DNA from 4 places in the Marinomonas sp. AWM4_232 genome. Region 4 is predicted to be linked to each of the others. Evidence: predicted binding sites of a transcription regulator. Region 4 holds the regulator's gene; each other region holds the start of a gene.

Region 1 (9,184 bases), 1.8 Mb from region 4:
AAGGCTGCGCCCATGACCAGCAAATATAAAATACTGTGTTGCCCTAGGGTCAGCTCATAGCGATGAATCAATAGGCTTGGAATCGCAACGAACAGGGCTGTTAAACTGCCATGTAGTAGAAACACACTGATGTTTAAAAAGCGCAGGCGCCCATTACGCAATACATCTTTTAATGCTACCAAACTTGGGGTCGTATCACGCTTAAACGTATGTTCCGTCACATTAGGGACAGCCCATACGATTAATCCCATCCCCACAATAGAGAAGGCAAAAGATAGATAGAACAGCCCTGCTAAGCCAACCCATTGAAACAGAACTGGACCTAGTATTAAGGACAACATAAACGATGCACCGATACTAATCCCGACCATCGCCATGGCTTTAGTACGATTTTGCTCTTTGGTCACATCGCTCAGCAACGCCATTAATGTACTGGCAATCGCGCCAGCGCCTTGTACCGCTCGACCGATAATCAAAGTGGCAATGCTGTCAGCGTGAGCACAAATGATGCTACCTAGTGCAAACAGCAACAATCCAAATAGTATGACCCGCTTACGTCCTAGCTTATCGGACAACATCCCCATTGGGATTTGCAGTGAAGCTTGTGTAAAACCATAAATCCCAATTGCAGCGCCGATCAATGCAGCATCCGCTCCATCTAAGCCATCCGCAGCGACACTGATAACAGGCATAATTAGAAACAGCCCAAGCATACGGAATAAATAAACCATTGCTAAGGCTAAAACTGAGCGGCGTTCGATAACATCCATAAGTGCGACTGCTTGCGTAATTGAGAGACGATTATTGAAAGATCGCAGATTTTACTAAAAATACCGTTGAAGCTCTATTTTAACTACTGTAAAAATAGACAGTTATTCTTGTTTGAATGACTTTTTCCTTGGTTGCATTACATTTTGGAGACTCATGGACACTATAACCCTTCGCGGCGCACGGACCCACAATCTTAAAAACATCGATTTGGACATTCCTCGCGACAAACTAGTGGTCATCACCGGCCTATCAGGGTCCGGTAAATCATCGCTGGCATTCGATACTTTGTATGCGGAAGGGCAACGTCGCTACGTTGAATCACTTTCAACTTATGCTCGTCAATTCTTGTCCATGATGGAAAAGCCAGACATCGACCACATTGAGGGCTTATCCCCTGCGATTTCGATTGAGCAAAAGTCCACATCACATAACCCGCGCTCAACAGTGGGCACCATTACTGAAGTGTACGATTATCTGCGCTTACTCTATGCTCGCGCTGGCCAACCACGCTGTCCAGATCACGGGGAACCGCTGGAAGCGCAAACCATCAGCCAGATGGTCGACAAGGTTTTATCGCTGCCAGAAGAAAGCAAAATGATGATGCTCGCGCCGATCATCAAAGATCGTAAAGGTGAACACCTTCATACCATCAGCGAATTACTCTCTAAAGGTTTTGTCAGAGCACGTATCGATGGCATTGTTGTAGACTTGGACGATGCTCCAGCTCTGGAGAAGAACAAAAAGCACACCATAGAAGTCGTCATTGATCGCCTTAAAGTGCGCTCTGATTTACAGCTTCGTTTAGCAGAGTCTTTTGAAACCTGTTTATCTCTCTCAGATGGCATCGCAAAAGTCATCAATATGGATGATGAAAAGGATGAACTGGTTTTCTCAAGTAAATTTGCCTGCCCAGTTTGTGGGTACGCGATTACGGAACTTGAACCTAGGCTCTTTTCATTCAACAACCCTAATGGCGCCTGTCAGACTTGTGACGGACTTGGCACACAGCAGGCATTTGATGCGGACCGAGTTATCCAAGATGAGAATTTAACGCTGGGTGAAGGTGCTATCCGAGGTTGGGGGCGCCGCAGCATTTTCTATTTCCAGCAACTTAATGCGCTGGCTAACTTCTATGGCTTTGATATTGATACGAAATTCAAAGACATCCCTAAAGCTTATCAAGACAAAATCTTAAATGGCTCAGGAAAAGATAAGATCGACTTTGTCTACATCAATGAACGTGGCGACAAGATGACACGCTCACATGTATTCGAAGGGGTATTACCTAACTTAAGCCGACGTTATCACGAAACTGAATCTGACAGTGTCCGTGACGATCTATCACAATACATTAGCACCAAGCCATGCCCAAGCTGCCATGGCACACGCTTAAACAAAGCGGCTCGTAATGTGTTTATTGCCAATGAGACTCTGCCCGACATCGTCAAAAAGCCAATTGCTGAATGCCTAGAATACTTCGAACAGCTGCAGCTAACGGGCGCTAAAGGTGAAATCGCAGCCAAGATTCTAAAGGAAATTCGCGATCGACTAAGCTTCCTTGTGAATGTTGGACTGGATTACCTTACTCTAGATCGTAAGGCTGACTCACTTTCAGGCGGGGAAGCACAGCGAATCCGCTTAGCCAGTCAAATCGGTGCTGGACTTGTTGGGGTAATGTACATCCTTGATGAACCCTCCATTGGACTACATCAGCGCGATAACGAACGCTTAATAAGCACGTTAACTCGCTTAAGAGACTTGGGAAATACCGTCATCGTAGTCGAGCACGATGAAGACGCCATACGCGTAGCAGATCACCTAATTGATATTGGCCCGGGTGCAGGTGTACACGGCGGTCAAGTAATTGCCTCGGGGACACCGCAAGACATCATGGACTGTGAAGCCTCTATTACAGGCCAATACCTAACAGGTAAACGTAAGATCGAGGTGCCAGCGTTACGTCATCAAGCAACACAAGGCAAACAGCTGACTCTACATGGGGCGAAAGGCAACAACCTTAACGATGTCACCTTGAGCATTCCAGTTGGCGTCATGACCTGTGTAACAGGTGTATCGGGCTCTGGTAAATCGACTTTGATCAATGGAACACTGTTCCCCTTAGCTGCAACAGCGTTGAATGGCGCGACCACATTAAGCGCAGCACCACACGAGAAAATCGAGGGATTAGATCATTTTGATAAATGCGTCGATATTGACCAAAGCCCAATCGGTCGAACACCTCGTTCAAACCCTGCGACCTACACTGGCATTTTTACACCAATGCGCGAGCTTTTCTCCGCCACTCAAGAAGCTCGCTCCCGTGGCTACAAACCTGGGCGCTTCTCTTTTAACGTTAAGGGTGGGCGTTGTGAAGCTTGTCAGGGTGATGGTGTAATCAAAGTAGAAATGCACTTCCTACCCGACGTGTATGTTCCATGTGATGTATGTAAAGGACAACGTTACAACCGAGAGACCTTGGAAATCACTTATAAAGGCAAAAACATTCACGAATGTTTAGAAATGACGATCGAAGAAGCACGTGAATTTTTTGACCCAGTTCCATCCATTGCACGAAAACTACAAACACTGATCGATGTTGGCCTTGGCTATATACGTTTAGGGCAAGCAGCAACAACCCTTTCTGGTGGTGAAGCACAGCGGGTGAAACTCGCCAAAGAACTTTCTAAACGCGATACTGGTAAAACGCTTTATATCTTAGATGAACCGACAACAGGACTTCACTTTGCAGACATTGAACTTCTTTTATCAGTTCTGCATCGCTTACGCGACCACGGCAATACGATTGTGGTAATTGAGCATAACTTAGACGTGATTAAAACGGCTGATTGGATTGTAGATTTAGGGCCAGAAGGCGGTAGTGGTGGAGGCTATATTATTGCCGAAGGAACACCTGAAGCTGTTGCAGAACACATGACTTCACACACAGCTAGGTTCTTAAAGCCAATGCTTTAAATGAGAAATTTGATGATAAAAAAGGAGCGTATAGCTCCTTTTTTATTCAAACCCTGTTGGGTATGAATAACATTCAGACATAAAAAAGCCGAGCTTTTGGCTCGGCTTTTTTTAAGCAAATGCTGTATTACTCAGCGTCTGCAGCTTCCGCAACTGGACGATCAACCAGTTCAACGTAAGCCATAGGTGCATTGTCACCTGCGCGGAAGCCGCATTTTAGAATGCGAACGTAACCACCAGGACGACCTTGGTAACGAGGACCAAGTTCAGAGAACAATTTACCTACTGCATCTTTGCTACGAGTACGAGCAAAGGCTAGGCGACGATTCGCAACGGAATCTTCTTTCGCCAATGTGATCAAAGGCTCAGCAACGCGACGAAGTTCTTTGGCTTTCGGCAACGTAGTCTTAATAACTTCGTGCTCGAATAAAGAAGCAGCCATGTTTTTGAACATCGCTTTACGATGTGAGCTAGTACGGTTTAAGTGACGTCCACTCTTACGATGACGCATTTTACATTCCTTACCAAACTACGGTGGTCAGGGAACAATGATCTAGCGAGCTAGAACTTTGCTGTCGTCTTTCAAACTAGCTGGTGGCCAGTTTTCTAGACGCATTCCCAAAGACAGACCGCGCTGTGCTAAAACATCTTTAATTTCAGTTAATGATTTCTTACCAAGGTTAGGCGTTTTAAGTAGCTCAACCTCTGTACGCTGAATCAAATCACCGATGTAGTAGATGTTTTCTGCTTTTAGACAGTTAGCACTGCGAACGGTTAGCTCAAGATCATCAACCGGGCGTAGCAAAATCGGATCAATCTCATCCTCTTCTTCTTCTACAACCGCTTCGCTTTCACTCTCAAGAGCGACAAATACTGCGATTTGCTGTTGTAGAATTGTCGCTGCACGGCGAATCGCTTCTTCAGCATCGATCGTACCATTAGACTCAATGTCAATGACAAGTTTGTCTAAGTCGGTACGCTGCTCTACACGAGCATTCTCGACGCTGTAAGCAACACGACGAACAGGACTGAAAGAGGCATCCAGCTGCAAGCGACCAATAGGACGAGTCTCATCGTCACTAGCAACACGAGCGTCAGCAGGCTCATAACCACGACCACGTGCAACCTTGATCTGCATGTTAAGCTCAGCAGTGTCATCAAGGTGACAAATCACATGATCTGGGTTAGCGATCTCTGAGTCGGCAACAAGTTGGATATCTCCAGCTGTTACAACACCAGGACCTTTCTTACTTAGTGTTAGAGTTGCTTCATCTTGCCCGTGTAGAGCGATCGCAACTCCTTTTAGGTTAAGAAGAATTTCAATAACGTCTTCTTTTACCCCTTCAATCGCACTGTATTCATGCAATACACCGTCGATTTCTACCTCAACGATTGCACAACCAGGCATAGAAGACAAAAGAATACGGCGCAACGCGTTACCCAAAGTATGACCAAAACCACGCTCTAGTGGTTGTAGTGTCACTTTGGCACGTGATTGACCTAATTCTTGAACTTCGATGTTGCGTGGGGTTAACAATTCGCTCACTGAACGCTGCATAGATCCACCTATTTCTTAATCCTAACCATCTAGCTATTACTTAGAGTAAAGCTCGACGATTAGGTTCTCATTAATTTCAGCTGATAAATCGGCACGCTCAGGAGCAGCTTTGTAAGTTGCTTCCAATTTAGTTGAATCAACTTCGATCCAGTGGATCGGCGCACGATTTTTAGATAGCTCTAGTGCGTTTTGTACACGCAACTGCTTCTTAGCTTTTTCACGGATAGACACAACATCACCAGCTTTAACTTGGTAAGATGCAATGTTAACCGCTTCGCCGTTAACTAGGATAGCCTTGTGGCCTACTAGCTGACGAGCTTCCGCACGTGTTGAACCGAAGCCAGCACGGTAAACTACGTTGTCTAGACGAGACTCAAGAAGTTGCAGAAGGTTTTCACCTGTTGCACCTTTGATACGAGCCGCGTCTTTGTAGTAGTTGCGGAATTGTTTTTCAAGAATGCCGTAAATACGACGAACTTTTTGCTTTTCACGAAGCTGTAGACCGTAATCAGAAAGACGACCACGACGTGCACCGTGCACACCAGGAACTGTTTCTGCTTTACATTTTGATTCTAAAGCGCGTGAGCCACTTTTAAGTTGTAAGTCTGTGCCTTCACGACGAGACAATTTACAAGTAGGACCTAAATAACGAGCCATGTGTCTGTCTCCTCTTAAACGCGACGTTTCTTAGGCGGACGGCAACCATTGTGCGGAATTGGCGTCACGTCTGTGATGTTATTGATGCGCAGACCCAATGCATTCAATGCACGAACTGCGGATTCACGACCAGGACCAGGGCCCTTGATCATTACGTCAACGTTCTTTAGGCCGAACTCTTGAGCAGCAGCTCCGGCACGTTCTGCAGCAACCTGTGCCGCAAATGGGGTACTTTTACGAGAACCGCGGAAACCAGAACCACCTGCAGTCGCCCAAGACAAAGCGTTGCCTTGGCGATCGGTGATAGTCACGATCGTGTTGTTAAAAGACGCGTGTACATGAGCAACACCGTCGACGACCGTCTTTTTGACTTTTTTCTTGGTATTGCGCGTTGCTGGCTTAGCCATATTGCACTTTTCCTAAATCTAATGCTCAGCTCTAGCAGACTTAATGCACTAGAGCGAAACGCGTTGAATTACTTACGAATTGGCTTACGAGGGCCTTTTCGCGTACGAGCGTTCGTTTTGGTACGTTGACCACGAACAGGTAAGCTGCGGCGGTGACGGATGCCACGGTTACAGCCTAAGTCCATCAGACGTTTGATAGACATGCTGACTTCACGGCGGAGGTCACCCTCTACAGTAAACTTAGCAACTTCGCCACGTAGACGGTCTAGCACTTCATCACTTAGAGAACCGATTTTATCAGTTTCTGCGATACCTGCAGCTTGGCAGATTTCTTGTGAACGTGTGCGACCGATCCCGAAGATGTAAGTTAGAGAAATGACCGCATGTTTATTGTCAGGAATATTGACACCGGCTATACGGGCCATTCACTTTACTCCGTTGTTATGGATGAATCTCTTCATCACTTTGCTTTCATGAGGGCGGACGATTATGCCAGCATAGCGGACAAAAATCAACCACCCTCCCATCATCGAATAATCGAGCTATTAACCTTGACGCTGTTTGTGACGAGGCTCAGAGCAGATCACTCGAACTGAACCGTTACGACGAACGATCTTACAGTTACGACAGATTTTCTTTACAGATGCACGTACTTTCATGTTCAACTCCAACCTATGCTTAACGCATTAGGCCATTTGGACCATATCCAGTCAGATTAGACTTTTTCATTAATGATTCGTATTGATGACTCATTAAGTGACTTTGTACTTGAGACATGAAGTCCATCACAACGACCACTACGATTAACATCGAAGTACCGCCGAAGTAGAAAGGGACATTCCATGCTACAACAAAGAACTGAGGCATCAATGACACTAGCGTGATATACAATGCACCGAATAGCGTCAAACGAGTCATAACACCGTCGATATATCGAGCTGTATGGTCGCCTGGACGAATGCCCGGCAAAAACGCACCGGACTTTTTCAAGTTATCTGCCACATCTTTAGGGTTGAACACCAGCGCTGTATAAAAGAAGCAAAAGAAAACAATTGCTATCGCAAACAACAGCACATATAGCGGTTGCCCAGGAGCTAGAGCCAAAGATATATTTTGCAACCATTCCATACCCTCACCTTGACCGAACCATTGTCCAATCGATGCGGGGAATAGAAGAATACTAGAAGCAAAGATAGGCGGAATGACACCGGCCATATTTACTTTTAGTGGCAAATGACTCTTTTGTGCGGCAAACACCTTTTTGCCCTGCTGACGCTTAGCATAGTTGACTGTGATACGACGTTGACCACGTTCGATGAAAACAACAAACGCAACCGTTGCAACAGCCAACACACCAATCAAAAGCAGTGCAAGGATATTGATATCACCTTGACGGGCTGATTCAAAAGAACGACCTAGAGCTGAAGGAAGACCCGCTACGATACCAGCAAAGATAAGGATCGAAATACCATTACCAATACCCTTCTCTGTTACTTGCTCACCTAGCCACATCAAGAAAACCGTACCAGCTACAAGAGTCACCACTGCAACAGCGTAAAACTCTAGGCCTGAACTGAACGAAATACCTTGGCTTGCTAGACCGACTGCCATAGAAGCAGACTGAACAAGAGCAAGAAGAACCGTACCATATCGAGTGTACTGGGTTATCTTACGACGACCTGCCTCACCTTCCTTCTTAAGCTGCTCTAGCTGTGGACTCACTACAGTCAATAACTGCATAATGATCGAAGCAGAAATATAGGGCAGGATACCAAGAGCAAAAATACTCATTCGTTCCAATGCGCCGCCTGAGAACACATTAAAGAGACTCAGGATTGTGCCTTCGTTCTGGTCGAACAATGCAGACAAACGATCCGGGTTAATACCTGGAACCGGAATGTGTGCACCAATTCGATATACAATAATTGCTAAGAAAACAAAACGGATGCGAGCCCAAAGCTCGCCAAGTCCGCTTTGCATACCTGCTGGTAGTGAGCCACGCTTTGTCATCTATTCCTCAACTTTTCCGCCAGCTGCTTCAATCGCAGCACGAGCACCTTTAGTAACTTTAAGGCCACGTACGGTTACAGCTTTCTCGATAGAGCCAGAAAGAATAACTTTAGCAGTCTTAATTTTGTCACCAAGGATGTCGGCAGCTTTAAGAGCAGCCAAATCTACAACTTCTGCATTCACTGCGGCTAGTTCGTTTAGACGAACTTCAGCTACATACTGAGCCTGACGTGAAGTGAAACCAAATTTTGGCAGACGACGCTGCAATGGCATTTGACCGCCTTCAAAACCTGGCTTAACTGAGCCACCAGAACGAGACTTAAGACCTTTATGACCACGTCCGCCTGTTTTGCCCAAACCGCTACCAATACCGCGGCCTACACGTTTAGGAGCATGCTTGCTACCTTCGCCAGGGCGAATAGTATTTAGGAACATGTTATTCTCCTACCACTTTAACCATGTAATAAACTTTATTGATCATGCCACGAACAGAAGGCGTATCTTCTAGTTCACGAACTTGACCGATCTTTTTAAGACCCAAGCCTTTAACTGTTTCACGGTGCTTTGGAAGACGACCGATTGGGCTACGAGTCAGTTGTACTGAGATGGTTTTGTTAGCCATTTCACATTACCCCAAAATTTGATCGACAGACTTACCGCGTTTCGCAGCGATTTGCTCAGGTGCACGCATGTCAGCCAAACCTTTGATCGTTGCTTGCACAACGTTAACAGGGTTAGTTGAACCGTAGCATTTTGCTAATACGTTGTGTACGCCTGCAATTTCAAGAACTGCACGCATCGCACCACC
Region 2 (5,476 bases), on a different contig from region 4:
AGCCTGACTGGTCAACCACAAGTAACTTCTGATATCCCAAGTCGTGGTGAAGTGTGGTTAAGTGAATCTGTATTTTATGCGCTAAACATTAAAGTGGGCGATAAAGTAGAGCTTGGCGCTGCTACTTTTACGGCTAGTCATGTTGTAGCCGAAGAGCCAGATGCGCCGTTTAATGTGTTCTCGAGCAGCCAGCGAATTTTAATTAATGAAGCAGATATTGCTGTTACAGAGGTAATTCAGCCGGGTAGTCGGGTGTTTTACCGTCAACTTTATGCTGGCGAAAAAGACAATTTAGATACCTTTTATGCGTGGTTAAAACCACAGATGAAAGAAAACCAACGTTGGTATGGTGTTAAAGACCGCCAGTCACCTATTTCTAATAGTTTAAATCGTGCCGAGAGTTATTTATTGCTAGCTGGTTTGCTAGGCATTATTTTAGCTGCTGTTGCTATTGCGGTATCGGCAAAACGGTATTGTGAACGTCAGTACGACCCAGTTGCTATGATGAAAACGCTTGGCGGTAGCCGCGCGATGATCCGTAAAATCTATTTATTACATTTGAGCCTTGTGTGTTCAATGTCGGTGATTGTGGGTTTACTGATTGGTTATGGTTTACAAGCGATTGCCACTGATTATTTGGCACAAACCATGGGCTCAGCATTGCCGAGTGCATCGGCAAAACCTTGGATCATTGCGATTAGCACGGGTGTGATTTGTGCGGTTATGTTTTCAATTAAACCGCTACTCGATTTATTTGATATTCCGCCGCTCCGTGTGCTTCGCCGTAACTTAGGCGACCGTTTATTGGTAAGTAAAGTGCACCTTACTATGTCGGCGCTTACTGTGTTTTTACTGATGTGGTTATTTAGTAACAACATCAAAATTAGTGCAATTTTGTTCCTTTCGACGGCATTTTTAATTGCGGTGTTATTTGCTTTATCAAAGGTTATTTTTGGTGGTGGCCGCAAACTTGGCTTGAGTCCGGGCAACAGTTGGTCATTGGCGATTGCGTCAATTCAAAAGCGTGCCAATGTGAATGCGGTACAATTAATTAGCTTTGCTTTGGCAATCAAGTTATTACTGTTTTTAATTGTACTTAAGAACGACATGATTTCGGATTGGCAGTCTCAGCTTCCTGAAAATGCCCCTAATTCATTTTTAGTGAACATTACTGAGCAAGAGTTAGAGCCTATTACTAGCTTCTTAGCGCAAAATGATATGCCAACGTCTGATTTCTATCCGGTTGTTCGTGGCCGTGTAAATGCCGTAAATGGTGAGTTGGTTGCCCGCGAAGTATCACAAGAAGACAACGAAAAGAAAGACGAAGAAGCCCGCTCTGGTATTGGCCGTGAGTTAAACCTAACTTGGCGTAAAGACTTACCTAATCAAAACGAGCTTATCGACGGTACATGGTTTAGTGAAGACTCAGTAGCCGAGGCATCGGTCGAAGAGTCGATGCTTGAGCGCCTTGATGTAAAAATAGGCGATACGCTTACTTTCTTAATTGGCGCGCAGTCGTTTGACGCAAAAATTACCAGTGTACGTAAGGTTAATTGGACCACGCTTAAACCTAACTTCTTTATTATTTTAAGCCCAGATGTGCTAGCTAGTTTCCCGGCTACTTATATTTCATCAGTGAATGTAAAAGCAGAGAAAAAACGTGAGTTTAATGAGCTAATGCGTCAATACCCAACGGTTAACGTGATAGATGTTGAAAGCTTCATTAAACAAATTCGCTCAACCATAGAACAAGTATCGTTAGCGATTGGCTTTGTACTAGCGATTGTGGTTGCCTGTGGCGCTTTAGTACTTATTTCACAAGTACAAGCAAGTTTGGGTGAGCGAATGCAAGAGATTGTTATTTTGCGAACTTTAGGTGCGAAAGGGCGCTTAATTAAAAATGCCACCTTATATGAGTTTTTATTATTAGGCGTAACTGCAGGTTTAGTCGCTGCCATTGTCAGTGACATCGCTCTGTTAATAGTGCAAAGACAGATGTTCGATTTAGCAGGTAAGTTCCACCCTCATATTTGGGTTATTGGCCCAGCAGTCGGGGGCTTATTTGTGGCATGTTTGGGTTATTTGATGATAGCGCGAACAATGCGAAAAAATACCCAAGGCTTATTACGCTCGCTCGCGTAAATGTCTTAATTAAAGGTTGACTATAAAATGCTCGCAATTGCGGGCATTTTTTATGAATTGCAATTGGCTACTGGTAATTTATACAGTGCTCTGGCATTATTAACCGCAGATAATAATGATAATAGACGAGTCAGTTAGTTGGCGATTATTTTAGGGATTGATCCTGGTTCACGATTAACAGGGTACGGCGTGATTGCCCACCAAGGTGCTAAGTTCACTTATTTAGGCAGTGGCTGCATTAAATTGGCCGATCACGATTTTCCGATACGCTTAAAAATGATTTACCAAGGGATCAGTCAATTGGTAGAGCAATTCTCCCCAGACAGTTTTGCTATCGAAAAAGTGTTTATGGCACACAACCCAGACTCAGCGCTTAAACTCGGTCAAGCACGTGGCGCTGCTATCGTTGGTGCTTCAATGGCAGAGCTGCCAGTTTATGAATATTCAGCTCGGCAAATTAAGCAGGCCGTTGTAGGTAATGGCGGAGCCGATAAGTCTCAAGTACAGCATATGGTTAAAAACATTTTAAAGCTGCCAGGTACCCCTCAAGCCGATGCCGCAGATGCTTTAGCAATTGCTATTTGTCATGCACACTCAGAACAAAATTTAATAAAACTTGCGGGCAGTGCGAGCAAAACCGTAAGAGGACGATTAAGGAAGTAATATGATTGGTCGATTAAATGGCTTACTAGTAGAAAAGCAGCCACCAGAAATTCTTATCGAAGTAAGTGGTGTAGGCTACGAAGTACAAATGCCCATGACTTGCTTTTATGATTTACCAGCAGTGGGTGAGCAAGCGATTATTTATACCCATTTTGTGGTACGTGAAGATGCCCAGCTATTATTTGGCTTTAACAACAAAACCGAACGCGCTTTATTTAGAGAGCTTTTAAAAGCCAATGGTGTAGGGCCAAAGCTTGGTCTAGCTATTTTATCGGGTATGTCGGCGCAGCAATTTGTAAGTTGTGTTAATAATGAAGATGCGACCACACTGGTTAAACTACCGGGCGTTGGTAAAAAAACGGCTGAGCGTTTAGTGCTCGAAATGAAAGACAGGCTTAAAAATTGGGGTAATGACTTATTTACACCATTTAGCGATAATGCCGTCATTGAGCCATCAAGTGATGATACCCTAGTGGCAAATAATGCTGCTGATGATGCTGTATCAGCACTTGTGGCATTAGGCTATAAGCTACCGCAAGCACAAAAAGCGGTTAAAACAGTGAACAAACCAGATATGACGACCGAGGTTCTAATTAAAGAAGCTCTAAAATCAATGTTGTGAGTAAACCATGATTGAAGCAGATCGCTTAATAGATGCGAGTGAACAAAGTAACGAAGACAGTGTTGATCGTGCCATACGACCAAAACTGTTAACCGATTACACAGGCCAGCCGCATGTTAAGCAACAAATGGAAATTTTTATTGAGGCAGCTCGCCATCGTGGCGAAGCGCTGGATCACTTATTAATATTTGGTCCACCGGGTCTTGGTAAAACCACACTTGCAAACATTGTTGCCAACGAGCTTAAGGTTAATATTAAAACAACGTCGGGGCCAGTGCTTGAAAAAGCAGGGGATTTAGCCGCACTTTTAACGAACCTTGAAGAAGGTGACGTACTGTTTATTGACGAAATTCACCGTTTGAGCCCGCAAGTCGAAGAGATTTTGTATCCAGCAATGGAAGATTATCAGCTGGATATCATGATAGGTGAAGGCCCTGCAGCACGTTCAATAAAGCTTGATTTACCGCCATTTACTTTAATTGGCGCAACAACGCGTGCTGGCTCACTCACCTCACCACTTAGAGACCGTTTTGGCATCGTACAGCGATTAGAATTTTATTCGGTTGAAGACTTATCAAAAATTGTTGCCCGTTCAGCAAGCTTTTTAGACTTAACCATGTGCGATGAAGGTGCTACAGAAATCGCCAAGCGTTCACGCGGTACACCGCGCATAGCAAACCGTTTATTACGCCGCGTTCGTGATTACACCCAAGTGAAATCAGACGGTAAAGTGAATGCCACAGTTGCAGAGCAAGCCCTCGATATGATTGATGTTGATAAAAGCGGTTTTGACTACATGGATAGAAAATACCTGTTAGCTATTATCGAAAAATTTATGGGCGGCCCCGTTGGCCTTGATAACCTAGCGGCTGCAATTGGTGAAGAAAAAGAAACCATTGAAGATGTGATAGAGCCGTTTTTAATTCAACAAGGCTTTATACAACGCACCCCACGCGGACGACTTGTTTCAGACATCGCTTATTTACACTTTGGGCTAACGCCAGAAAAATAACTAAAAACCCCGCGGTTAGTTACAAGCTTTAAGCTATAAGTATCAAGCAGCTCGAAAGGGCTGCTTTTTATCGAGATAAATTGCTTGTATCCAACGGGTAAGTAGATTTTTACCGCTTACCGCTTACCGCTTACCGCTTACCGCTTACCGCTTACCGCTTACCGCTTACCGCTTACCACTGGGTTGTTGTCTTATTTTAACATCTGTAATTCACATGCTGTTAAGTTATCGATAGGTATTCTCATTGACGTTTGTGTAGGCAAAAAAAAGCCCGCATAAGGATGCGGGCAAACAACAAGTTGAAGGAAGTAATCCAGGGAACTACGGTCTACTTAAAAAAGGTTTTATCCAGATTTAAGTAAACCTAGTGCAATACGAAATTTCATATTGCTAAAAACGGAGCTTAATGAAAGAAACTTTCATGAGGTTGCTAGCTCGGTATAGGTAAATAATACGCAATGATGGATTTTTCTTCAAACTAGAAAAATTTTATTTTCAGATAAAAAAAACTAATGTGAGTATATTTTTTAATTGTTTTCTTTTTGTTCACATTGTGAATATATTAATTTTAAGTTTATGAATGGGAAGGTTTTTATAAATTTTAAGAACTTTATTCAGGATTAGTTTAAGTATTCTGTAGTAGATTCGTAAAAGTGCTTTTGGGTGTTTATGCGTTATTTATGAATAAACGTCGAGTTTTTGGCTGTTTTGGTTGCTTTTTAGTGTCACTGTAGTGACTTATTATTAAGGTGAAAATATGCATAATTGTATTGATAAAACCTAATGTGGCTAAAAAATAACTAAGCAAATTGCTTTTTACCGTTATTTGCCGCTAATTCACAGCAAGAGCGTTGTCAGTTCATAGCTGACTAGATACACTAGATGTAACTTTTGGCCGCCTTTGTGGTCAATAAATACAAGTGTAAAAAATATAACAAATTACATAGAAATCTATTTTAGGAGTTTAACGTGGGATCAGGGCTTAACTTTTTAGATCTTATTCTAGAAGCCAGTGTACTTGTCCAGCTAGTAATGTT
Region 3 (9,184 bases), 1.4 Mb from region 4:
TGTATAAACTGGTAAACAGATAGTGCCATTGGTTTGAGTTAAACGTGCTGCTTACCATAGGTGTACCCATTACGTATAGGACTTGTGATTCGCTCATGCCAAGTTGGAGTTGTTGCACTTGTTCTGTTTTAATGACGTTGCCTTGTTCAACAGACGGTTTGTAGGGTGAAGGCAGCAAGCTGCAACCGCTAAGAGTGAGCAGCGTGGAAAGTAGGAGAATCGTTTTCTTCATTGGTCTTATCCTGTATTGGTTAGGTCAATGATAAAGTAATTATTAACGAGATCGAAATAGAGAATGACTCATGAGTAGTGAAAATCAAGAACTTAAAAAAGCTGGACTGAAAGTAACACTTCCGCGTGTGAAAATCCTACAAATCTTAGAAAATGCTGGTGATCATCACATGAGTGCGGACGACGTGTACCGTACTTTACTAGACCAGGGCGAAGATGTTGGTCTAGCAACGGTTTACCGTGTACTGACTCAATTCGAAACGGCGGGTCTTGTTTCTCGTCATCATTTCGAAGCCGGTACTGCGGTATTTGAACTTGCGAAAGGCGAGCATCATGATCACATGATTTGTCTTGAGACTGGAAAGGTAATTGAATTTGTGGACGATGTGATTGAGCAGCGCCAGCATGAGATTGCCGAGCAACACGGTTACGAAATCGAAGATCACAACCTGATCATATACGTTCGTCCAAAGAAGAGCTAAAAAACTTCAGTAGCCAAGCTACTGAAGTTGGACATTGCCGAGCATCTCTTGAGCATGAGCCAGAGTTTGCTCGGTAAGTTCTATTCCCCCTAGCAAGCGAGCAATCTCTTGGGTTCGTTTTGTCTCCACTAACGGTTCTACCTTAGATACCGTTGCCTCATTCAATACTTCCTTACTGACGCGGAAATGCTGATGTCCTTGGGCTGCAACCTGTGCCAAGTGTGTGACACAGAACACTTGCCCGCGATTGCCCACAGCGCGAAGCATCCGCCCAACCACCTCAGCGGTGCCGCCACTGATGCCCACATCGACTTCATCGAATACCAATGTCGGAATGACGGATGTGTGTGCCGTGACGACTTGGATGCCTAGGCTGATACGGGAAAGCTCACCGCCGGATGCCACTTTGCGAAGAGGTTGTGCGGGTTGCCCTGGGTTAGAAGCAATCATGTATTCGATTTCTTCATAGCCATTAGCGCTGATTTGATCCAGCGGATCGCAATGGATATGGAAGTGAGCATAAGGCATACCTAAGCCGTGGATTTGTTCTTCAACTCGTTGTGCCAGCTCCTCTTTAGCTTGCATACGCTTTTCTGTTAACAAAGTGGCGCTGGTTGTGAGCTGTTGATAAGCCTTTTCTTCTTTGAGCTTGAGGGCTTCTAAACTTTCTTCCCCACCAGATAAGCTGTCTAGTTCTGCTTCGACGTCTTCTCGCAAAGGAATTAAGCCTTCCGGCAACACTTTGTGTTTGCGGGCGGTGTCGTAGATATCGCTTAAACGTTGTTCGACATCTTGCAGGCGACCAGGGTCTTGCTCCAGAGTATCTTGGTAATGATTCAAGCTGCTTGAAGCCTCTTCCGCTTGGATGAGTGCTTGATTCATCATTTCTAAAGCGTTTTCAAGCTCTTTGGTGGCAGGGTGAATGGTGCTTGCCTGTTGGATGGCTTGATGTAGTAGCGAGCATATATTGCCTTCATCGTTATCTCTAAGGATGCCGCTCGCCGCGTAAGCTTTATATTGAGCGTCTGCAATGTTGGAGAGAAAAGCCTGCTCTGTTTCCAATTCCTCTAACTCGTGAGGCTTTAGGTCCAGCTGCGCTAACTCTTCCGCTTGGTATGACAGTAATTGGATTTTGGCTTCAAGTTCCGCTGAGCGATTTTGTTTTGCATGCAACTCTTCTTTCAGCTTACGCCATGCGTTGTATTCGTCACGAACTTGACGAGAGAGCTCTGTCAGCTGGCCATATTCATCAAGCTGTTGACGTTGTGCGCTGCGCTTTAACAGAGATTGGTGTTCATGTTGACCATGAATGTCGACGAGAAAGCTGCCTGCTTCCTTTAAGTCGCTTAATGTACATGGGCGGCCGTTAATGTAAGCCTTAGAACGGCCTTCTTTGCTAATGACTCGGCGCAATATGCATAGAGGATCGCTGCCATTCTCTAGGTCTCGCTCTTCTAGCCAGTGTTGTATTGCCGGATAAGCGCTGATTTCAAAGGTGGCGCTGATATCTGCCTTTTTTTCCCCGTGACGCACGACGCCTGCATCGGTGCGCCCCCCTAAACAAAGTGAAAGGGCATCCACCATGATGGATTTGCCAGCACCGGTTTCGCCAGAAATGGCGGTCATCCCAGGTTTTAGCTCTAAATCCAGAGTTTCTACAATGGCAAAATTTGAAATGGCGATACTGGTTAACATGGCATGCTCCCGATCAAGCAAAGTTTCATGGTTAAATATACAGTACTTTTATATGGTTCTTTATACAGTACTTGTACGTTTTTTGACAAGTGCTGAGAAAAGATTTTATTTGCATACATTTAATAAGGATTAGGTGTTGAAAGGTTAAAAGGTGACCCCATATACCACGCACAGACAGGTTACTTTCTGTTATTTGGAGATGAAAATGAGTGATCAAACGAATAAAGCACAGCAAGAAGTCGAGCAAGAAGAATTGCTAAACGAAGCCGATGCTGCCATCGCAGAAGAAGTCCTAGAAGGTATGGTAGATGATGCTTCTGATGAACTAGTTAAAGCACGTGAAGAAGCAGCGCAATACAAAGAAGTGGCGCTTCGTGCTCAAGCTGAAGCGCAAAATATTCGTCGTCGTGCTGAGCAAGATGTTGAAAAAGCGCATAAGTTTGCGCTGGAAAAATTCGCTAAATCCGTCATTACGGTTGCGGACAACCTAGAGCGTGCTTTGTCCTCTGCGGTAGAAGGTTCAGAAAATGACCCTATGCGCGAAGGTGTGGAGCTAACTTACAAAGACCTAGTAGAAACGCTAGCGCGTTTTGAAGTGGTTGCGGTTGACCCACAGGGCGAACCATTCAACCCTGAATTACATCAAGCGATGACCATGGTGCCAAATCCAAACATGGAGCCAAACACTGTGATGGATGTGGTACAGAAAGGTTACACACTTAATGGCCGCTTGTTGCGCCCAGCAATGGTGGTGGTTTCAAGCGCAGCCTAAAAAAAACTGTCATTTTTTTGACAGTGAGTGCTTGAAATAAAAATTGCCGTACCCAAATACAGAATTATCGAAACGAACAAAGAATTTTACTGGAGATACAACCATGGGCAAAATCATTGGTATTGACTTAGGTACAACTAACTCTTGTGTTTCCGTGCTAGACGGAGACAAGGCCCGCGTTATCGAGAACGCGGAAGGCGATCGCACCACCCCATCTATCGTAGCATTTACTGAAGATGGCGAGACATTGGTAGGTCAGTCAGCTAAGCGTCAAGCGGTTACTAACCCAACAAACACTCTATTCGCTGTTAAGCGTTTGATCGGACGTCGCTTCCAAGATGACGTGGTACAAAAAGACATCTCAATGGTGCCGTACAAGATCATCTCTGCAGACAACGGCGATGCATGGGTAGAAGTAAAAGGCGACAAGAAAGCGCCACCACAAATTTCTGCTGAAGTTCTTAAGAAAATGAAGAAAACAGCAGAAGACTACTTGGGTGAAAAAGTAACGGAAGCGGTTATCACGGTTCCTGCTTACTTCAATGACTCTCAGCGTCAAGCGACAAAAGACGCAGGTAAGATCGCTGGTCTTGATGTTAAACGTATTATCAACGAGCCAACAGCGGCTGCACTAGCATACGGTCTAGATAAAGCTTCTGGTGATTCAACAGTAGCAGTATACGACCTTGGTGGTGGTACATTCGATATCTCTATCATCGAAATTGCTGACGTTGATGGCGAGAAACAATTCGAAGTACTGTCTACGAACGGTGATACGTTCCTAGGTGGTGAAGACTTCGATATGCGCGTGATCGAATTCTTGGCTGCAGAGTTCAAGAAAGAGACGGGTATCGATCTACACAACGATCCACTAGCGCTACAACGTCTAAAAGAAGCCGGTGAGAAAGCGAAGGTTGAGCTATCTTCTTCTTCTCAAACAGAAGTTAACCTACCTTACATCACGGCAGATGCAACAGGTCCTAAACACCTTAACGTTAAGCTAACTCGTTCTAAGCTTGAGTCTTTGGTTGAAGATCTAGTGACTAAGTCTCTAGAGCCTTGTCGTCAAGCGCTGAAAGACGCAGATCTATCTGCTTCTGACATCGACGAAGTTATTCTAGTAGGTGGTCAGACTCGTATGCCACTTGTACAGTCGAAAGTAACTGAGTTCTTCGGTAAAGCACCTCGTAAAGACGTGAACCCAGACGAAGCGGTTGCAATCGGTGCATCGATCCAAGGTGCGGTACTAGCAGGTGATGTGAAAGACGTTCTTCTACTAGACGTTACGCCGCTGTCTCTAGGTATCGAGACTATGGGTGGTGTGATGACGGCTCTAATCGAGAAAAACACGACTATCCCAACTAAGAAGTCACAGGTATTCTCGACTGCGGAAGACAACCAGAACGCTGTAACGATCCACGCCCTACAAGGTGAGCGTAAGCAAGCGTCTCAGAACAAGTCTCTAGGCCGTTTTGACTTGGCTGACATCCCACCAGCGCCACGCGGTGTGCCTCAGATCGAAGTTAGCTTCGACATTGATGCCAACGGTATCTTGAGTGTCTCTGCGAAAGACAAAGCGACTGGTAAAGAGCAGTCTATCGTGATCAAAGCCTCTTCTGGCTTAAGCGATGAAGAAGTAGAACAAATGGTTCAGGACGCGGAAGCGAATGCTGAAGAAGACCGTAAGTTCGAAGAGCTAGTACAAGCTCGTAACACTGCGGACGGCATGATCCATGCAACTCGTAAGACTTTGACTGATGCTGGCGATAAAGCGACTGCAGAAGAAAAAGAAGCAATCGAGAAAGCGATCACTGATCTAGAAGCGGCTCTAGAGTCTAACGACAAAGATCAGATCGAAGAGAAAACGAATGCGTTGACTCAAGCGTCTGGTTCTCTAGCGCAGAAACTGTACGAGCAAGCAGATGCTGCTGAAGCTCAAGCAGGTGAACAAGCTTCTGGTCAAAAACAAGACGACGCAGTTGATGCTGAGTTTGAAGAAGTTAAAGACGACAAAAAATAAGCCAACCGCTTAGTTAAGTCGTCGTCCCAACGGGACTTATGCAAAACACGGGACGCTACCGTGTTTTGCTGTCTCTAGGGATTTGAACTCACTCTACATATTCAGGAACACCTGCAATGAGTAAACGTGATTATTATGAAGTACTTGGTGTTGCCAAGGATGCGGACAAAAAGGACATTAAAAAGGCCTACCGCTCATTAGCGAACAAGTACCATCCGGATAAGAACCCGGATAATCCAGAAGCGCTGGATAAATTCAAAGAGATTGCCGAGGCGTACGAAGTTCTGTCTTCAGAGGATAAACGTGCGGCCTATGATCGTTTCGGCCATGAAGGCGTGAGTGGTCAAGGTGGTCATGGTGGCTTTGGCGGCGGCGCTGGCGGCTTCAGCGACATCTTTGGCGACGTATTTGGTGATATTTTCGGTGGCGGCGGTGGCGGTGGTCAAAGCCGTACTCGTCGCGGATCAGATCTGCGCTACACCCTGGAGCTTGATCTTGAGCAGGCGGTTTGGGGTTGTGAAGAGAAAATTCGCATTCCAACGGCTGTAGAGTGTGATAAGTGTGAAGGCTCTGGTGCCAAGCCAGGTACTAAGCCAACGACTTGTCCAACTTGTAACGGTGCTGGACAAGTCCGTATGTCGCAGGGCTTTTTCTCTGTGCAGCAGACGTGTCCTCAGTGTCATGGCCAAGGTCAGATCATTTCTGACCCATGTAATTCTTGTCATGGTCAAGGCCGTAAGCAAGAGTACAAGACACTTAATGTTAAGATCCCAGCGGGTGTTGATACTGGCGACCGTATTCGTCTGTCAGGCGAGGGTGAAGCTGGAGCGTTTGGTGGCCCTTCAGGCGATCTATTTGTTCAGGTTTCGGTGAAACCTCATGCGATCTTTGAGCGTGATGGTGCGAACCTTTATTGTGAAGTGCCAATTAGCTTTGCAACGGCGGCGTTGGGTGGCGAAATCGATGTGCCAACACTTGATGGTCGTGTGCGTCTAAAAGTCACGCCTGAATGTCAGACAGGTAAACTGTTCCGTTTACGCAACAAAGGTGTGAAGCCTGTTCGTGGTGGCCCAGTGGGTGATCTGATTTGTAAGGTGGTGGTGGAAACGCCAGTGAACTTAACTGATCGTCAAAAAGAACTGTTAGAAGAGCTTGCGGAAACGATGGGTGAGAACTCAGAGCATTCACCTAAACAGAAAAGCTGGTTTGACGGCGTGAAGCGATTCTTCGAAGACATTAAAAAGTGATGCAAATCGCTATTTAAAACAAAGGAGCCAATTGGCTCCTTTGTTATTTTAGTAGATGTTCAATATATTGACGCAGCAGATTGGCGGCGTTGGTAAAGCTATTATTATTAGGGATGATGAAATCTGCTTTATTGCGAATCTCAATGGTTTTAAGAGAGGCTTGGCGTACATGTCGCATGTAGCGGCTAGTTACCTCATTAACATTACGCCCACGCTCCGCAATATCGCGCTTTAGGCGACGTACAATGGCTATGTCCATATCTGTATCCACATAGAGCAAGTAGTCCACGGCGTCGCGGATGCCAGGGTCTTGGAACATCATATGGCCTTCAACCAGCACCACTTTGGAAGGCTCCAAATTACGATAGCCGACTCGTTTGTGTTGCGAATGGTCGTAAACTGGGATTTCATTTGGCTGTTGTTGATTTTTACAGTTATGGATGGCTAGGGTGATGCTTTCTAAATCTAGCGAGTTTAGATCATCGAAATTGTAGACGTCCGGGTCGATGTTGCCGCAGCCTTTGTAGAAACTATCCTGACAAATAACGGTCAACTTATCTCCTAAGCCTTCTGCTAACAGTGAGCATAGGCGGCTTTTACCGCTACCTGAAATACCGGTGATGCCGATTACGAGTGCCATGGGCTACCTCAAAATAGAAAAATGAATTTGCATTGCTGAGTGGAAGAATTAGGCTCTAGTTTAACAGAGAAGTGTTAAAATCGCTTCCTGACTTATTGGTTAACATAATGAAGATTGAGATTTTCATGTGGAATAAATGCTTACGCACATTTTCTTTGATTTTACTTACCTTGTTGCTATCTGCTCCTGCCTCGGCAAATGATGAGCCAGAGGCATCTGAGCCAATAGAAGAGCCAGTGGTCTACTCTTCAGGGGCTGAACTATTTGGTATACCGTTTAACGATTTATCGAAAGATAAGTTCGAAGAGCACTTGGCTAAAATTGGTTTAGAGCCTTACCCTTCCTACCGAGAAGGCATTGCCAACTATAGCCTCGGTGCGTCTGGTATTTTAGGTATCAAAGAGCTAACAGTTATTTATAACCGTTACCAATATGTTGAGCGAGCCACGATGTCTGGTGTTGTTGAGAGTGCAGAGCTACGCGCTAAGCTTGGTCATTTGTTGGAAGGAAAATACGGTCCGCCTTCAATTGGCTTTGTGCGTGATGGTTATGGGCGTGCTCGTTGGATGCTGTCAGATGGCACTGAGATTGAGTTGCGTAATACTACCTTTGATGTATCAGTGAGCTATATTGACCGCGTTCCAAGACGTGCTTCGGCTTCAGGTCGCATAGATGTCGAGGCTCTGCTGCGTAGGAGCCAATAACCATATGGATATTGTACAAGACATTAATATGGTGTTTGTTCGCCTAATTCAGCCTTATCTTTCTGATATCGCATTGGCTCTCATGGCCACCAGTTTGGTGATCTTAGGTGATTGGCTTAACCGGACGTTAAAGCGCTCTGTGGCGAGCTGGTGGTTTGTAGCGCGTATTGCAGCTTTTGTTCTGATGTGTACTTTTGGTTATGGCCTGCTGACGCTTTGGGGGCAGCCGTTTATTTATCAAGTGTTAAGCATGACGGATCCTGTATGGCGGCCGACTCTAATTCTGGTTTGTTTTTGTTTGCTGGGGATTATCGCCGAGAGAAAACGTTATTTATAAAAAAATTAAGAAATTTTCCTTCTTTTTCTGTAGTGAAATTACGTAACTTTATTAGAAAAAGTGCCGTAATTTTACTGCAATCATCATAATGTCGTTATTTATTTACGCACTTCTTATTCTTACGTTGTTTTCATAAAAAAAAGCTCTAAAGTACCGTTTTTAAAGGTTTTTTGTTGCCTTGTTACAATTTGTTTTTACCTCAATGAATGGGTAGACTGCGCCCAAATTGTCGCAAAACGTTTGTATTTCTCGGGGGCAGATAAATGACAAACACTTGGTTAGAAACGGTTTCCAAAGTTGAATCAATGATTCCACTATTGGGTAAGCTAGGTCGTGAGCAGTCAGTTAAAGTTCAGCTTGCTGGACAAACTTTGATGTCAGATTCTGTTACTGGATTGGTAGCATTGTTTGATCAATATCCAGCAGTAGACCTAGCTCGTGTGTATCAAGTGTTGGAAAAACTGATCGCAAACAAAACATCTAATGCCGTTGTTGAGCTTGAAGAAGCATTGACTGATGCGGACATCGCATCGCTAGCAAGCTTTGCTCAAGCGGGTTCTACAACACCGGTTGTTTTGTACGGTTTCGGTCGTATTGGTCGCTTGCTTGCACGTCGCATGTGTACGCTTGGGCATACCACTCCAGGTATGAATTTGGCTGCTATCGTTGTTCGAAAAGCAGGTGATAATGACTTAGCTAAACGCGCTAGTCTGCTTAAGTTTGATTCAGTTCACGGTACTTACGAAGGTGTTGTTAAAGCGGATGCTGAGAATGAGCAACTGATTATCAACGGCCAGCCAGTTAAGATTATTTACTCATCTGATCCAAGTGAAGTGGATTACACTGCCTACGGCATCAACAATGCTTTGCTAGTAGACAACACTGGTCGCTGGCGTGATCACGATGGACTGAGTATCCATCTAGCTCGTCCAGGTATTGATCGTGTTGTACTGACAGCGCCTGGTAAGCAAATGAAGAACATTGTGTTTGGCGTTAACGATTCGGATATCGAATCAAACGATCAAATCCTATCAGCGGCTTCTTGTACAACGAATG
Region 4 (9,184 bases):
AGACAACAAGCGGTGACAAAGTTACGAAACATATTGCTCACTCCTTAACACGGTTATACGAATCTTAATTCTGGTCGATAAATCGATGAATTTCCTGTGCAACCGAGTAGCAAGTTTCAGTTTCTAGGTGGAAATGATGGCTACCATCAAGAAATTGCACTTTTATCCAAGGGAACATCTGGGTACGTCGTTTAAGCAAGTCCGGTTCATTTCCATAAAAACCTTGGTTCGCTAACAAAGCTAATATTGGGCATTTAATAGAGGAAATATAAGCCTCAACAGATTCTTCATCCATGCGATAAGGTGATGGAAAAGAGAGTTTGGGATCAGCCCGCCATACCCATTCGCCATTTTTTACTGTAGAGCCTCGATTAACCAATAGCTTTGCCGCATCATGACTCAGCTCAGTCATGCCATGCATCCTTGCGTAGATGAGATCTTCTTGAGATGGGTAATGCGTATTTCGTTGGCTTCGCTGTTTTAGCATTTTCTGCATAGCACGTTTCATAGTTACGACACGCTCATTGGGCGTCGCTGTCGCCGGACCAAGACTGTCTAAAACAATCAAACCTCGCACCTTTTCGGGGGCCAAAGCAGCAACCAGCATAGCCACTGCGCCTCCCATGCTATGCCCCACCAACCAAATAGGCTGCGAGCTAAGGTTCAAAATACTAATAATGTCTAATGCATAATCCCATAGATGATAAAAACAGCCATCTGGACGGTGGTCAGATAATCCATGCCCCGCGAGATCCACAGCGGACAAATTATAATCAGATAAATATGGGGCTAAATTGGTAAAGGAAGCCGAATTATCTAGCCAACCATGAAGCATTAATACCCTTAGGGCATTAGGGTTGCTAGATAGCCATTGCTGACCGGCTAAACTGGTGTGACCTAAGTTATATTGTGTATCGTTGGACATAACTTAATTAATAAACTCTTTACAGTTTTGGAGAGATTGCCCATTTAAATTGACAGCAAGCCGTTGCAAAGAGTTCCCCCTCAAGAGCTGCCATAGTTGCCGTTGTCATCTGGAACTCATAAGGCAAAGGTTCGTCAGCCAACATATCCACTAATTGATGAGCGAAGGGTTGGTGAGTAACCAGCAAGACTGAAGAATAAGGTAAGTCGTGAAGCCACAATGCCACATCGAGCGGTTTACCGCTCGGAGTAATCAAATCAATCGTTTCGAAATTAGCTCCAGTCCCCAGAACCTTGATAAACTCATTGGCCGTCTGTTGTGCACGAATATAAGGGCTGACAAAAATAGCATCAAAGTCTTCTTGCCTCACAGCAAACTGTTCGGCAGTTTGTCGTACTTCTGCATACCCCTGAGCGGTCAACTCTCTTTGCGCATCGTTGTCATAGCCAAAAGGCTCGGCATGGCCGTGCCTCATGACATATAAGCGCTTAAGATTACTCGCCATCTTTATCTGACCATGGCTGGAAAGGAAATGGCTTTTCTTCGGTACTGAAAGATAAGAAGGAGACGATTTGTTTAACAAATACACCGGTTGAGCGAACCCAATACGTCAATCCAGAAAGTTCACATTTAGAGGCAAATTTAACGATCGTAGTAATAACAACCAAGAAACCAAACACTGTGAGCGCTAGGTTTAGTAGGCACCAATAAATCAACATGAAAACAAGTCGGATCCAAAACTCTTGATTTGCGTAACCAGGTTTATTCATTTCTATTTACTCCAGCAGTTGCGAATTCTACATCCCATTTCTGTTCGCCGGTCATCATGGTACCGATTAAAGAATCTAAACTCGCGTTGTCAAAAATTAGTTTATACAAACCAGAAGCTAATGGCATATACAAGCCATGCTTATTGGCTTCTTCTACTACCATTTTTAGTGTATTCACACCTTCAGCAACTTCACCAATGGTTCCGATTGCCTTTTCCAATTCTTCGCCTGAACCCAAGGCAAATCCTACTCGATAATTACGACTAAGTGGAGAGGTGCAGGTAGCGATTAGGTCTCCCATCCCAGCAAGGCCTAAAAATGTCATGGGGTTGGCACCAAAGTGAACCGCAAAGCGACTCATTTCCGCAAGGCTACGCGTCATGATCATTGCCATGGTGTTTTCGCCCACTTTCATAGCTTTGGCCAAGCCACAGACAATGGCATAAATGTTTTTCAGGGCGCCGGCTAATTCAACACCGGTGCTGTCACGGTTTTCATAGACTCGAAACGTCCGAGATTTAAGTAGCTCAATAACAGTAGTTCTAAGTGCGTCATCATCACTGGCAATAACGGATCCAGTCAAATGGCCTGCTGCAATTTCTTTTGCTAAATTTGGACCGCTTAATACGCCAATGCGCTCTGTGACACCGTTTCGCTTCAGAATGTCACTCATGAGCTCGAAGCGATTAGGATTAAAGCCTTTAGTCGTGCTGATCAAAACCTGATTAGGTGTCAGCAACGGCTTAATTCTTTCTACGACCTGCTCAAATGATTTCGAAGGAATTGATACAAAGATCGTGTTACTGGTACGTATGGCTTCTTCCAAATTGCTGGTGGCAAGTAGCTCTTGATGTAACGGTGCATTAGGAAGATAACGGCTATTAAGCCCTGTTAAATTGATCTCTTCTACTTGCTCTTCGTTGCGCATCCATTGGCTTACTTGGTGGCCATTCTTTGCCATGATGTTAGCCAGCGCTGTACCGAAACTACCACCACCTAATACACAAACTGATTGCTTATCCATATAAATATTTAACCTTACATTAAGATGAGCAGCTTACTTCTAGGTCTTTTCCCCACTCAGGGCTACGCATGGCCAAAGAGTTACTCTCTGGGTGCTCCTCAAAAGGACTAGATAAGACCGCAAGCAGCTGACGAAATGGCAAATAATTCCCCTTTTCAGCAGCTGTTATGACTTCATGAGCCAGATAATTTCTTAAAACAAACTTTGGGTTAACGCACAGCATCATGTGCTGGGCATTAGCCACTTGTGATTTATTGCGCACGGACCAATAGTAGTCAAGCCATTGAGACATTGCTTCCCTATCGATCACCTCATCTAAGATTTTTTCTGGACTGTTAGGTGTTAGATGCGACAAAGATCTAAAAAACAATGAGTAATCGAGCTTTTCACGGCGCAGTAGAGCGAATAACTTTTCTAGTAAAGGTTCGAGACTTTCATCTACTTTGATACCAAGTTTTTGTGCCATCAAGGTATCGTAATGTTCTTGTAGGCAGGGCTCGTAATGCTTTAACACCTCAATCAGATCGTCACGAGTAAAATGGCCTGAGAAAGCGTGCATTAAGCAGTTTAGATTCCAAAGCCCTATACCGGGTTGACGATGAAAAGCATATCGACCGTCTTGATCGGAGTGATTACTAATCCAGCGTTCATTGAAATCTTCCATAAAACCAAACGGACCGTAATCGATAGTTTCACCTAAAATAGAGAAATTATCGGTATTCATTACCCCATGCTGGAAACCAACCGCTTGCCACTTGGCGATCATGCGAGCAGTCCTCTGAACCACTTCAATAAGCATGGCTTTTATTGGTTGTTCAGTGTTGAGGCAATGGGGGAAATGATTTTCTAGAGTAAAGTCGATGAGACGCTGTAGCTCTGTGGTCTTTTTATGAGCAAAAAAGTATTCGAAATGCCCGAAGCGGATGTGTGTTTGAGCCGTACGAATGAGCATAGCGCCGATTTCGGGATGCTCACGATAGACGGCTTGTTGGCTATCATACAAAGCTAATGCTCTGGATGTCGGAATGCCAAGAGCCGCCATGGCTTCACTGGCCAAGTATTCGCGGATAGATGACCGAAGTACGGCTCTACCGTCTCCTTGCCTGCTGAATGGCGTTTGCCCAGAACCTTTTACGTGAAGATCATGGTAGGAACCATCCTGAGCGATGACTTCACCCAGTAAAACACCTCGTCCATCTCCTAGCTGTGGTGTAAAACCACCAAATTGATGGCCAGCATACACCATACTAAGGCTATCGGATAAAGTGGTTTCGCCAGATAAGATCGAAAGCGTCTGCGCATCAGTCACATCAATTGCTAAATGTTGAGCATGAAGTTTGTTTATCTCAACCAACCGTTGCTCTTGCAACGGTTGTACATAGGTATGAGCACTAAATTCATTGCCTAATTGAGCAAAACGATGCTGCAAACGCATAAACTATTTCTAGTCCTGATCTCGAACGTATTCGCAACGAATAGACGTACCGATGGTCGCTTCAATTTCAGGGATCATGAAAGAGTCATCTTCTGTTGCAAAGCTAACAGATTTACCTTGTTCGCCACCACGACCAGTACGGCCGATACGGTGCACATAATCTTCAGGGTCATCAGGTAATGCATAGTTAACGACTAGCTCGATGTTATCGACGTGAATACCACGACCAGCCACATCTGTCGCAACCAATACCTGAATGCTTCCGTCTTTGAATTTAGCAAGGGTTTTAACGCGTTTATCTTGTGAAACCTCACCTGATAGCATGGCACAGTTGATGTTAGCCTTCTTCAATTTCTCGTGGAGATCACGGGTCTCATCACGGCGGTTCGCAAAAATAATGGTGCGTTGACTACCATTCTCTTCGATTAGCTTTTTCAAGATTGGCCATTTTTGATTATTAGAAACCGTGTAAATGACTTGATCGATGTTTTTATTCGTTGTTTCTTTAGGAACAACAGACACTTCTTTTGGGTGGAATGTCCACTGACGAGCCAATGCCTGAATATCTTTCGGGAACGTTGCACTAAACAGCATCGTTTGACGGCGCTCTTTATGAGGCGTCATACGAATAATGCTTTTCACGTCTGGGATAAAGCCCATTGACAGCATACGGTCGGCTTCGTCTAGCACCACACATTCTACTTTGTTCAACATGACTTTCTTGCTACGTGCAAAGTCAAGTAAACGCCCTGGTGTAGCAACGATTAAATCAACAAACTCTGTCTCAAGTTGCTGACGCTGTTTGTCATAATTCATGCCTCCAACCAATGACACAACATTTAGATTGGTGTACTTGGTTAGCTTCTCTGCCTCGTCAGCGATTTGCAAAGCAAGCTCACGAGTTGGAGCAATGATTAGACCACGTGGGAAGTTGTTGGCACGTTCACCTTCAACTGGGTAATCTAAGAAGTCACTGATCATCGCGATTAAGAACGCGGCTGTCTTACCGGTACCTGTTTGAGCTTGACCAATCAGATCATAACCTTGAAGTGTGGCAGGTAATGTCGCAGCTTGAATCTCACTGCAGTATTCAAACCCCATGGTTTGAATGGCTTTCATTACACGATCCGGAAGGTTCATATCATGAAAACGTACTTTGCCTTCAACTTCAGCAACCTTAAAGTCTTTAATTGACCAAAGTTCTCCATTAGACGTTTTTTCAGCAGTTGGAGTACTAGTTCCCGTAGCGTTAGCACTGCTTTTGTTGTGTTTACGACGGGGTCTACGTTGGCGCTTTGGTCCCTTTGATGCAGGGCGCGCTGCTTCTTGCTGTTTTTCCATGTGAGAGTCTTTAATCTCTTTTGAATGAATGTAATTACTCAGGCGTGAAGTGTACCTAAATGGTAGCCCTTTATCACCTTTAGTTTGGTTAAATCTGTTTGTAAGGCGGCAAGCTGTTGATTAATTGTCTACCGTAGCGCTTCGTATGTAAGCGCTTATCCAGAATATGAATTTCGCCACTGTCGGTTTCACTTCTCAGTAAACGGCCGGTTGCTTGAACAAGTCGTAACGAGGCATCCGGAATCGTAATTTCCATAAACGGATTGCCTCCGCGTCGCTGAATCCATTCTGCTAATGTGGCTTCAACCGGATCATCTGGAACCGCAAATGGGATTTTGGCGATGTACACTCTTGTCAGATATTTACCAGGCAAATCGACACCTTCCGCAAAACTTGCCAAGCCAAATAGCAAACTGCCTTTATCGCCATCTATGGCATCTTTGTGGCTTTCCAAAATAATGCGCTTCGATTGCTCTCCCTGAATCAGTAGGATGTCTTTGAGGTTATCTTTTAGGCCAGCAGCCACTTCTTCCATTTGGCGTCGTGAGGAAAACAACACCAACGAGCCAAGCGATGTATCGACGTTGTCGTTCAAGTATGTGATGAGCTCTTTTGTATGTGCTTCTGCATGATTGGGCTCAGACGTCATATTCGGAACAACTAACGTGCCCTTGTTCTGGAAATCAAAGGGACTGACGACTCTTAGGTATTCACTTTCTCTTGGTACGCCGGAGCGCATGTTAAAGCGATGAAATTCGTTTAACGCAGTCAGTGTGGCTGATGTCACCACAGCACCAAAACACTTATCCCACAGTTGCATTCTCAGCGTATGAGCAGCCAAGATCGGTGATCCGCCTAGCTCTATGTCCTGTTCAAGCCCTTGCCCAACCACCAATAACCAGCGAGCGTTTGGGGGATAGTTTTGATCGTCCAGCGCAGCGTAAAGCTTCCATAGTTCCACACAAGCTTCTAAGCGACCAAGGATGACACCAAGGATCGGTAGCCAGTTCTCTGCGGTTTCTTCGGTTAATCCCATCCCTTCGTTTTGCTTCACCTTTTTACATTCGTCCTGAATGTTCTCTATCTGGTTAAACAGCTTTTGATAGGAAGTAGATAAGCTGTAAGCAAGCTGCCTTAACTCATCAGGAATCACACCAAACTCAAAGCGATGCTGTCGCGAGTCTTCATCTAAACCTAAATTCTGAATAAATGGAGCGAGCCCTTGCTGTGCATATTGAATAAAATTGATCGTGCTTTGTATCTGCTGTGGCAATTTTAGAAGGATTTGCCCCGTTAAACTGACCTCATCGGTCAGCTCTTGACGTAGGTTGATTAAGTTCTTGTCTAGCTGCTTAAGCCAACTAATGCTTTGCTGTAGACGGACCTCATGACGGAAATGACCGATTGCCTTGTCTGGTAGGTGATGCCCTTCATCAAACACATAAATAGTTTCTTTGGGATCGGATAAGATCGCACCGCCACCTAATGATAAGTCTGCTAATACCAAGTCGTGGTTAGCCACGATAACATCGGCCGTCTCTAACTCAGCTCTGGCTTTAAAAAATGGGCAAGCTGAAAAATTCGCACAATTGCGGTTCGTGCACTGCTGATGATCGGTGGTTAAACGTCGCCAATCCTGCTCACGAATAATGCCTTCCCAATTATCTTTATCGCCATCCCACTTGCCATCACGAAGTGAGTCGTCCATTTCCTGATACAAAACGGTATTTACATCATCAGGTGTTAAGTGTTGCTCAAACAGGCCTGCAAACATATCTTCTGTGGCTTGATCTTCCGCACTTAGAAAGCTCTCTAAATTATTTAAGCAAAGATAGCGACCACGACCTTTGGCCAAGGTATAGCGAAACGTGTAATCGGTGTATTCCAGCAGGCTTGGCAGCTCTTTATGGAGAATCTGCTCCTGCAGCGCAACAGTGGCTGTTGATATGATTAATTTAAGCCCTTTGGCTTTCGCAATGGGGATGGCAGATAAACAGTAAGAAAGTGTTTTGCCAGTACCTGTTCCAGCCTCAACCACGGCAACATGCTTCTCACCAAGCCTTTCGCCTTCTGAACCTTGTCGTATATTACCAAGCGTTCGTGCAATCGTAGCAATCATATGACGCTGACCAACACGTGCTTTATGGCCTTTGGCTTCAAGGTAAGCGCGATAGGCCGTTTGAATATTTTCTTTTATCGAGTCTGAAAGCATGGAATATAGTTGAGCAATTGATTGATAGCTGTATATAATAACAGTAACTGTATAAACAAACAGATGCCGTATGATTAAATTAACAAAAAGACAGTCTGACGTACTAGAAACAATTCGCGAATTTATTAACGAAACAGGCTTCCCACCTACTCGTGCTGAAATTGCGGCGCGTTTAGGCTTTCGCTCCCCAAACGCAGCAGAAGAACATTTAAAAGCGCTTAGCAAAAAAGGCGCAATCGAAATGCTTTCTGGCGCTTCTCGTGGCATTCGCCTTGTAGAGCAAGAAGCACCCGTAAGTGCGAACGATGAAGCTGGCACTTTACCAATTGTTGGACGAGTCGCAGCAGGCTATCCAATTTTGGCACAAGAGAACATCGATGCCAGAATCCCTATCGCCGCAGAAATGTTCTCACCAAAAGCTGACTACTTACTGTCTGTTAACGGCATGAGTATGAAAGACGCAGGCATTCTAGATGGTGACCTGATAGCTGTCCATAAAACTCACACGGTGCGCAATGGTCAGATCGTGGTGGCCCGCATCGGTGATGAAGTAACCGTGAAGCGATTTGAGCAAAAAGGTCGTGAAGTACGCTTAATCCCGGAAAACGAAGAATTTAATGACATTATCGTAGATCTGGAAAGCGAAGACTTTGCCATTGAAGGGCTCTCGGTGGGCGTAATCCGACGAGGCCATTAATCAATTCCTATAATCAATTCCTGAAAAGCCTCTAGTGATAGAGGCTTTTTTATGGCATTGACCATGATTCGAAACGGTTTATTTAATGCAAAATCCGCGGCATAAACTCTTCATCGTGCACATCGCCTTCAGACGAATCCATGCCACCGAAATCTTCTGAATAAACGAAGTCGATGCCCGCATGGAACATGCACTTGGCAAGCTCAAAATAACGATCTTTCAGGAAGTCTTTCGTATCATCGGAAATCGTGAGTGTTGCAATAGGAGTTTTATCGTCATCCTCCCCTGCTGGGCGTAAGACAATCTCACCATTTTCCAATTCGACAATTTCTAAGTAGGTATCTTTCATCACTAATATTCGGCCGCGTCTTCGCGATAGCGTAAGACTAACTCTGTTAAAGAGCTCAAAATGTATTTCGTAGATGTACCAGCGTCAGAGCCGCGGCCAATCAATTCCACTCCTGCTCCATAGGACTGATTAGCCACTTGGCAATCTAAGGCGGCTTGGAAGGCAACATGCAATTGGCTCAACCAAGATTGACCATTGTTTTTCAATAGTGCCAACTCATTCAGCACAGGAACACTGATGCCTTTCGCATTCGCGGCTTGAAGCAACGAGTCTAAATCGAGAGCAGCAGGTAGGCTGTAAGAGGTTTTCACCTCTTGCAGCAGTCCATTCAGCCCGCATCTTAACTGGAACAATGCAGATGACTCAAGGCTTTGAGTCATCCAATCGTTATCCATTTCTGTTGCTTGCTGAAGCAGTCTTCTAGCAGCGTC

What was found. Region 4 encodes LexA, which represses DNA repair genes until DNA is damaged. Its sites were predicted from a motif close to TACTGTNTANNTANACAGTA; they were not measured.
Region 1: the regulator LexA is predicted to act here: its motif matches at 855-874, upstream of uvrA (excinuclease ABC subunit UvrA).
Region 2: the regulator LexA is predicted to act here: its motif matches at 2,211-2,230, upstream of ruvC (crossover junction endodeoxyribonuclease RuvC).
Region 3: the regulator LexA is predicted to act here: its motif matches at 2,434-2,453, upstream of recN (DNA repair protein RecN).

The regions. Positions count from the first base shown of each region.
Region 1 is NZ_JBSWTA010000001.1:1,740,458-1,749,641, reverse strand. It holds gene ACXAC1_RS08320 (MFS transporter) at 1-770, opposite strand, end outside; gene uvrA (excinuclease ABC subunit UvrA) at 925-3,744, shown strand; gene rplQ (50S ribosomal protein L17) at 3,872-4,255, opposite strand; gene ACXAC1_RS08305 (DNA-directed RNA polymerase subunit alpha) at 4,298-5,302, opposite strand; gene rpsD (30S ribosomal protein S4) at 5,339-5,959, opposite strand; gene rpsK (30S ribosomal protein S11) at 5,974-6,366, opposite strand; gene rpsM (30S ribosomal protein S13) at 6,435-6,791, opposite strand; gene rpmJ (50S ribosomal protein L36) at 6,912-7,025, opposite strand; gene secY (preprotein translocase subunit SecY) at 7,045-8,376, opposite strand; gene rplO (50S ribosomal protein L15) at 8,377-8,811, opposite strand; gene rpmD (50S ribosomal protein L30) at 8,813-8,998, opposite strand; gene rpsE (30S ribosomal protein S5) at 9,005-9,184, opposite strand, start outside.
Region 2 is NZ_JBSWTA010000011.1:497-5,972, reverse strand. It holds gene ACXAC1_RS20120 (ABC transporter permease) at 1-2,142, shown strand, start outside; gene ruvC (crossover junction endodeoxyribonuclease RuvC) at 2,281-2,805, shown strand; gene ruvA (Holliday junction branch migration protein RuvA) at 2,807-3,427, shown strand; gene ruvB (Holliday junction branch migration DNA helicase RuvB) at 3,435-4,439, shown strand; gene ACXAC1_RS20100 (MotA/TolQ/ExbB proton channel family protein) at 5,409-5,476, shown strand, end outside.
Region 3 is NZ_JBSWTA010000001.1:2,184,704-2,193,887, forward strand. It holds gene ACXAC1_RS10385 (outer membrane protein assembly factor BamE) at 1-232, opposite strand, end outside; gene fur (ferric iron uptake transcriptional regulator) at 303-713, shown strand; gene recN (DNA repair protein RecN) at 732-2,408, opposite strand; gene grpE (nucleotide exchange factor GrpE) at 2,614-3,180, shown strand; gene dnaK (molecular chaperone DnaK) at 3,284-5,200, shown strand; gene dnaJ (molecular chaperone DnaJ) at 5,317-6,447, shown strand; gene ACXAC1_RS10415 (uridine kinase family protein) at 6,491-7,087, opposite strand; gene ACXAC1_RS10420 (uridine kinase) at 7,195-7,791, shown strand; gene ACXAC1_RS10425 (DUF3392 family protein) at 7,796-8,128, shown strand; gene ACXAC1_RS10430 (glyceraldehyde-3-phosphate dehydrogenase) at 8,392-9,184, shown strand, end outside.
Region 4 is NZ_JBSWTA010000001.1:3,580,898-3,590,081, forward strand. It holds gene ACXAC1_RS16945 (DUF4892 domain-containing protein) at 1-32, opposite strand, end outside; gene ACXAC1_RS16950 (alpha/beta hydrolase) at 65-925, opposite strand; gene sixA (phosphohistidine phosphatase SixA) at 945-1,430, opposite strand; gene ACXAC1_RS16960 (DUF4389 domain-containing protein) at 1,420-1,695, opposite strand; gene ACXAC1_RS16965 (NAD(P)H-dependent glycerol-3-phosphate dehydrogenase) at 1,688-2,719, opposite strand; gene ACXAC1_RS16970 (protein adenylyltransferase SelO) at 2,739-4,154, opposite strand; gene ACXAC1_RS16975 (DEAD/DEAH box helicase) at 4,164-5,495, opposite strand; gene dinG (ATP-dependent DNA helicase DinG) at 5,584-7,707, opposite strand; gene lexA (transcriptional repressor LexA) at 7,778-8,404, shown strand; gene ACXAC1_RS16990 (hypothetical protein) at 8,487-8,753, opposite strand; gene ACXAC1_RS16995 (DUF6586 family protein) at 8,756-9,184, opposite strand, start outside.